Linked DNA regions of Sporocytophaga myxococcoides DSM 11118. The main gene of each other region encodes a partner of the protein of the gene in region 2 in a complex. Links are inferred from orthologs where the notes say so. Each region holds a gene or a part of one and is shown on either strand. Other genes may lie near its edges.

Evidence for each region. Proteins that work in one complex are often made in the same cells at the same time.
Region 1: the proteins of carA (region 2) and carB are in contact, whole or in part, in a solved structure (PDB 1KEE), measured with the Escherichia coli proteins. The link is inferred for Sporocytophaga myxococcoides DSM 11118 from one-to-one orthologs.

What each region holds. Positions count from the first base shown.
Region 1 is NZ_AUFX01000012.1:176,370-181,310, forward strand. The notes cover bases 1-3,409. They hold carB (carbamoyl-phosphate synthase large subunit), read right to left. Parts: upstream 3,015-3,409; coding sequence 201-3,014; downstream 1-200. Other genes in these bases: K350_RS32040 (DUF4834 family protein), read right to left, coding at 1-189. In the rest of the region: K350_RS0116095 (acyltransferase family protein), read left to right, coding at 3,759-4,910. UniProt on the Escherichia coli protein: Large subunit of the glutamine-dependent carbamoyl phosphate synthetase (CPSase).
Region 2 is NZ_KE384560.1:615,228-618,059, reverse strand. It holds carA (glutamine-hydrolyzing carbamoyl-phosphate synthase small subunit), read right to left. Parts: upstream 2,051-2,832; coding sequence 950-2,050; downstream 1-949. Other genes in the region: K350_RS0120890 (DNA-directed RNA polymerase subunit alpha), read right to left, coding at 2,669-2,832; rplQ (50S ribosomal protein L17), read right to left, coding at 2,136-2,663; eno (phosphopyruvate hydratase), read right to left, coding at 1-923. UniProt on the Escherichia coli protein: Small subunit of the glutamine-dependent carbamoyl phosphate synthetase (CPSase).

The DNA.
Region 1 (4,941 bases), on a different replicon or contig from region 2:
AGGAATATAGTCAATGTCTATCGTCCCTTCTTTTTTTCTTGGACGTATTGGCTCTTGATTATTTGTGTTAAAACCATGCTGTTCAGCCATTTTTTTTGCCATGCGCTCAATAGCATACCTTAACAAAGGTTTCGTAAGCCACCTTATCGCCAGATAAATAAGAAATATAATTAATAAGACTTTAAACATATATCTATAAACTACCTGCTGAGGTATAAGTTCCTTTCAGAATAAAGTTTTAAGAAATAGTCGTCCTGCAAATCGTCAATGAAGTAGATTGCTTCACCTGTAGATTTCATTTCCGGACCAAGTTCCTTATTTACATTTGGGAATTTGTTGAATGAAAATACAGGTATTTTTATCGCATACCCCTTCTTTTTAGGGTTAAAATTGAAATCTTTAACCTTATTTACACCAAGCATTACCTTCGCGGCATAATTTACATAAGGCTCATCATAAGCTTTGCAAATAAATGGTACAGTTCTCGAAGCTCTTGGATTTGCCTCAATCACATATACTACTTCATTTTTTACAGCAAACTGAATATTTATCAAACCTACAGTATTTAAGGCTATTGCAATTCTTCTTGTATAGTCCTCAATTTGCTTGATTACGTTTTCACTAAGGTTAAACGGAGGTAAAACGGAGTGAGAGTCTCCAGAGTGAATTCCTGCAGGTTCAATATGCTCCATTACTCCGATGATGTAAACATCTTCACCGTCGCATATAGCATCTGCTTCGGCTTCCAGAGCATTTTCGAGGAAATGGTCAAGGAGTACTCTGTTTTCAGGAATATCTCTCAGGATGTCCACTACATGCTGCTCCAATTCCTTCTCATTTATGACGATCTTCATGCTTTGACCTCCCAATACATATGATGGTCTCACAAGTAGCGGAAATCCTAGCTCTTTGCTTAATTCAATAGCATCATCAGCAGTCTGAATAACACCAAATTTTGGATATGGAATATTGTTTTCTTTCAGAAGAGTAGAGAAACTTCCTCTGTCTTCAGCAAGGTCAAGCGATTGATAGTTTGTTCCAAGGATTTTTATTCCATAACGCTCAAGTTTTTCCGCAAGCTTCAGTGCAGTTTGTCCTCCAAGCTGAACTATAACACCTTCAGGTTTTTCATGCTGAATGATATCATACAAATGTTCCCAGAAAACAGGTTCAAAATATAGTTTGTCAGCAATGTCAAAGTCCGTAGAAACAGTTTCAGGATTACAGTTGATCATGATGGTTTCAAAGCCAGCTTCTTTTGCTGCAAGGATTCCATGAACGCATGAATAATCAAATTCAATTCCCTGGCCAATTCTGTTTGGACCAGATCCTAGAACAATGATTTTTTTCTTATCAGAGCGGACAGATTCGTTTTCTCCTTCAAAAGTTGAGTAATAGTATGGAGTTTTTGCCTCAAACTCTGCAGCGCAGGTATCTACTACTTTAAATACTCTTTGAATATTGTAATCCGTTCTTTTCTTGTGAACTTCGCTTTCCAGACATTTCAAAAGATGCGCTATTTGTCTGTCTGCATAGCCTTTTTTCTTTGCAGTAAATAACAGGTCTTTAGAAATATTATCTATTGTGTTTTTTTGAATTTCTTTTTCAAGCATTACAAGCTCCTCAATCTGATTCAGGAACCATGGATCTATCTTGGTAAGCTTATGAATGGTTTTAAACGGAATTCCCATAGCGAAAGCATCGCGTACATGGAATATTCTATTCCAGCTAGGATGCTCAAGGCTTTCAAGAATTTGATCTTGTTTAGTAAGCTCTTTGCCATCTGCTCCAAGTCCATTTCTCTTTATTTCAAGTGACTGACAAGCCTTCTGAAGTGCTTCCTGGAAGTTTCTTCCAATACCCATAGCTTCTCCAACAGACTTCATCTGTAAACCAAGGTGTCTGTCTGCTCCTTTGAATTTGTCGAAGTTCCAGCGAGGTATTTTAACGATTACATAGTCAAGTGCAGGTTCGAAATAAGCACTTGTAGTTTTTGTAATAGCGTTGTTTAATTCATCCAGGTTATATCCTACTGCAAGTTTAGCGGCTATTTTAGCAATTGGATAACCAGTAGCTTTTGATGCAAGAGCGGATGAACGTGATACCCTTGGGTTGATTTCAATAGCAATCACGGATTCGTCTTCTGGATTAACAGAGAACTGTACATTACATCCACCGGCAAACTGACCGATACCATTCATCATTTTGATAGCAAGGTCTCTCAAATGCTGGTAGGTAGTATCTGCCAGAGTCATTGCTGGAGCTACAGTGATTGAGTCTCCGGTGTGAATTCCCATTGGGTCAAAGTTTTCAATAGAGCAAATGATAATTACATTGCCTATGTTATCTCTTAAAAGCTCAAGCTCATATTCTTTCCAGCCCATTATGCTTTGCTCAACAAGAACTTCGTGAATGGGGGAGGCGTGTAATCCTCTGGTAAGTGCTTCATCAAAATCTTCAGGTCTGTTCACAAAGCCACCACCAGTACCGCCAAGAGTAAAAGAAGGTCTGATTACAAGAGGAAATCCTATTTCCTGAGCGATTTCTTTTCCTTCGAGGAAAGACGTTGCGGTTTCTCCTTTGCAGACTCCGACTCCCAGTTCAAGCATTTTAAGCCTGAATTTCTCTCTATCCTCAGTGGTCTCAATTGCTTTAATATCAACCCCAATAATTTTTACATTATACTTTTTCCAGATACCTGCTTTGTCACAGTCAATTGCCAGATTAAGCGCAGTTTGTCCACCCATTGTTGGAAGAACAGCATCAATTTTATGCTTTTCTAAAATTTCAATAATAGATTTTTTCTCAAGTGGCTTTAGATAGACATGGTCTGCAGTGACCTTATCAGTCATGATTGTAGCCGGGTTGGAATTAATGAGTACGACTTCTATTCCTTCTTCTCTAAGGGACCTGGAGGCCTGGGAACCGGAATAGTCAAACTCACAAGCTTGTCCGATAATGATTGGACCGCTACCTATGATCAAGACGGTCTTGATACTATTGTCTCTTGGCATTTATGATGGGCGTTTTATAAACAAATATTTAAATCTGATACAGAATAGGGAACTCATCGTTCCAAAGGATTTGGAAAATTCCTGGCCGGAATTTCAAAAATCCTACAAATGTATGGCAAAAAGTGATTAAAGTGAAAGGATGTAAGAGAAATGTGGATATTTAACAGTTTCTTGGAAAAATTAAATTTTGGTTTGGTATTATGTTATGTGTTTTATGAGTAAAAATTAGTATTTTTGACTTTTAGTAATATTCTGAGTAAATGTATTCATCCCTATTTTCTACCAGAAATTTTGCCTCTTTAGGTCTAATTTTATTTACAGCATTTTTAGCATTTTATTGTATTACCTCTCCAGGAATTCAGCTTAGTGATGACTCAAGAATTGCTGTGAATGCGCTTAATTTTATTTATAAACATGTGAATCAGTATTTATCGGATAAGGGTAATGAAAATATATTGTTAAAACCTTTAGTAATAAATTTTGCATTTATTTTATTAATCCCATTTCCTTTAAGGAATATAAGGGTAATGTTCTCTAAAGATTTCAATATTACAAATGAAATTACAACTCTTTCTAAGTATGTTGGGTATATTTTGTGTCAGCCATTTACGTTGTTAAATATTAGAAATATAATAAGTTGAAAATATGAAATTAAAGATCAGGTTTTCTTAATATGACCGCAATATCAGTTATAAATAGACTATAAATACTAATCAGAAATTGAATCTTCAAAACAGTTAATCAGTGAAAGATAATTTTACTCTCGACCATAACTCATCAAGACTTGCTTATCTTGACAGCTTAAGGGGGCTTGCCGCTTATAGTGTATTAGTATACCATGTGATAGGGGCACATTGGGGATACTTTAATGAAGCTCATTTATTTTCTATGATTTTTAATGGGTCTGATGCAGTTTCATTTTTCTTTGTGCTTAGTGGATTAGTACTTTCTTACAAATACTTCAATTCTCCTAATGCAAAAAATCTGGACTACAAAGAATTTGTTATCTCCAGAGTATTTCGAATTTATCCCGCTTTCCTGGTCATGATTTTGGTTTACTATTTTTATAAATACAAAGCCGAATTTAGTTTTGATCTTATCTGGGACACAATATTTCACAATAAGTACTTTCTATATGAAGAGGCTTCATTGTTGAGAATGAAAACGGACCTCTTTCTACCGGATTGGACTTTAGGGGTTGAAATTGCAATGTCCGTTTTGGTGCCGGTATTAATATTAGTTCTAAAGAATGATCGTAAGATGTTTCTTATGCTTATCCCGGTATTTTTTATACTGAATAAGTATTTCAGCATTTTCATTTTTCATTTTGCTCTAGGTGTATTAATAGCTTACTACTTTCCAAAAATTCAGTCCTATGACTTTAAAAAATCAAAATGGTATACTTTCCGCTATATTTTATATGTAGGAATTTTTCTTATGTATGGAATTAGACATTTATCCAGAATTCATCCTTTTGGCCCAACCTATGATTATATCTCCGGAAGTTTAATTGGCCTCGATTTCTTCCACATTACAGGACTTGCTTCTGCTTTGATAATTGTGTTAATAATCAACAACATTAGATTACAGAACGCACTTTGTGTTGCACCTTTAAGATTTCTTGGAAAAATCTCATATGGTGTATATCTGATCCACTGGTTTGTAATAGGTAATCTTTTGATGGAAAATTTTGACATGTTCCTAAAGTTTTTTGGAAGTGAATTAAGAACTTTAGTTGGGTTTATTATAATGGCCTCAGTTGTAACTATTGTCCTGGCTACTGTCTTGTATAAATTGGTTGAAGAGCCTGCAATTAATGCTGGCAGAAGATTTATACAAAATTTAAGGGAGAAAGGAACATCGACAGAAACAGAGTTGCTAGCGGAAACAAAATAAATAGGCGTTAAATATTTTGCAGGAATAAATG
Region 2 (2,832 bases):
TTACCAGCAAGGTCAGTTAATTGCTTCCAGCCAGCCCAGTCATCTTCAGCCATACCATCTTCAATAGAAACGATTGGATATTTATTAACCCAGTCATTCCAGAAATTAGCCATATCAGAAGATGATAATTTATCTCCTGTAGACTTTTTGAAATGATACATTTTGGTTTCTGCATCATAAAATTCAGAAGCTGCAGCATCTAAAGCAATAAACACATCTTCTCCTGGTCTATAACCAGCAGTCTCAATAGCCTGAAGAATGATCTTTAGAGCCTCTTCATTTGAAGGAATATTTGGAGCAAAACCGCCTTCGTCCCCTACGTTTGTTGACATTTTTTTAGATTTCAACACCTTTGCAAGGTTGTGAAAAATTTCAGATCCCATTCTCATTGCCTCAGAGAATGAAGCCGCTCCAGAAGGAACAATCATGAACTCCTGAAAATCAATTGAATTGTCAGCATGACTACCACCATTCAAGATGTTCATCATTGGAACTGGTAAAGTTACTGCGTTTACACCACCAACGTACCTATAAAGTGGCATGCTTGCTTCCTGAGCAGCAGCTTTAGCTACAGCAAGAGAAACACCAAGTATTGCATTAGCACCTAACTTTGCTTTGTTCGGAGTTCCATCCATTTCGATCATTATCTGATCAATTAGTTTTTGCTCAAAAACTGAAGCACCAACTAATTCTGCAGCAATCTTATCATTTACATTTGCAACAGCCTTCAAGACTCCTTTGCCCATGTATTTTGATTTATCACCATCTCTCAATTCTACAGCTTCATGACTTCCTGTTGAAGCTCCTGAAGGAACGGCAGCACGTCCAAGAAACCCATTTTCTGTAATTACATCTACTTCTACAGTAGGGTTACCTCTTGAGTCAAATATCTGACGGGCAACGATTTGTTCTATTAAGCTCATTTTTTGTTAAAAATTTAATTAAAAATTTATTTTCTAAGTAATGAAATAAATTCGTCAAATAAATAATGGGAATCATGTGGTCCCGGAGATGACTCAGGATGATACTGAACTGAAAACGCTTTCTTATCTTTAATCCTAATCCCTTCGACAGTGTTATCATTAAGGTTAATATGAGTAACCTCAACTGTTGCACTGCTTTTAACAGCATCTGCATCTACACTAAATCCGTGATTTTGTGAAGTAATTTCACTTTTCCCTGTCAACAGATTCTTAACCGGATGATTTAATCCTCTGTGACCATGATGCATTTTATAGGTTGGAATTCCATTGGCCTCTGCCAAAATCTGATGCCCAAGACAAATACCAAATAATGGTAAGTCTAAATTCAAAATCTTCTTAACGGTTTCAATTGCGTACTTAGTGGCAGCTGGATCGCCAGGGCCATTAGAAATAAAATAACCATCAGGTCCCCATTCCTGCATTTCTTCAAAAGGAGTAGTTGCAGGGAATACTTTACAAAATACATCTCTACTTGTGAAATTATTCAAAATACTTCTCTTAATCCCTAAGTCAAGCACTGCCACTTTTAAAGAAGCGTTTTCATTACCTGCAAAATATGGATTTTGAGTACTTACAATACTTGATAATTCCAAGCCATTCATAGAAGGAATATTTTTCACTTCCTCTAATAATTTATTTGCATCAAGTATTTCGGAGGATATAATTGCATTCATTCCACCTTTACTTCTAATGTGTCTTACCAATTCTCTGGTATCAATCTCACTGATACCCACAATATTCTGTTTTTCAAAATACTCCTGAAGAGTACCTTCCCCATTTTTTCGAGAATATATGTCTGAAAAAGTTTTGCAAACAAGACCGCTAAATTTAACGGAATCCGACTCCTGCTCATCATCAACAACACCATAATTCCCTATGTGAGCAGTAGTGTTAACTATAATCTGACCATAATAAGATGGATCAGTATAAATCTCCTGGTACCCAGTCATTCCTGTGTTAAAACAGATTTCGCCACGGGTAGTACCTATTTTGCCCACGGCCAGGCCTTTGTAGAGAGTGCCATCTTCTAGAACAAGGAGAGCCTCCCTGCGAGTGTTGTATTTCATTGAGGAATATATTTGCGCAAAATAAAAAAAGGATTTGACAAAAGTCAAATCCTTTTTTTATTTATACTATTTTAAAATAGCTATTTTATTCGCTGTCTTTAGCTTCTGTATTTTCACCTGATTTTACTTCAGAAGATTTTTCAGTTTTACCCTTTGATTTTGCTTCAACAGCAACTTCACCAGGTTTAGAAGTTTTTCTACTTCTTCTAGTCTTAGCTTTACCAGCCTCTTTTGCAGAAGATTTAGTATAAAGTTCATTGAAGTCAACTAACTCGATAATACACATTTCTGCATTATCTCCCAATCTGTTTCCTGTACGAAGAATTCTTGTATATCCTCCAGGACGATTAGAAATTTTCTCTATTACATCAGAGAATAAAGTGCTTACAGAGTCTTTATTCTGAAGATAAGAAAACACAATTCTTCTTGAATGTGTAGTGTCATCTTTAGCTTTTGTAATAAGTGGTTCAACATACTTTCTCAAAGCTTTAGCTTTTGCAACAGTAGTTGAAATTCTTTTATTAATGATCAGAGAAGAGGCCATATTTGAAAGTAAAGCCTTTCTATGACTATGGGTTCTCCCCAAATGGTTATCTTTTTTACCGTGTCGCATTGTAATTAATCTTCATCAAGTTTATACTTAGCCAAATCCATCCCAAATGTTAGGTTTTTATCGGCAATTAAAGCTTCTAATTCAGCTAATGATTTTTTTCCGAAATTTCTAAATTTCATCATGTCTGAAATATCCAAAGCGGCTAAATCTCCAAGAGATTTAATATCCG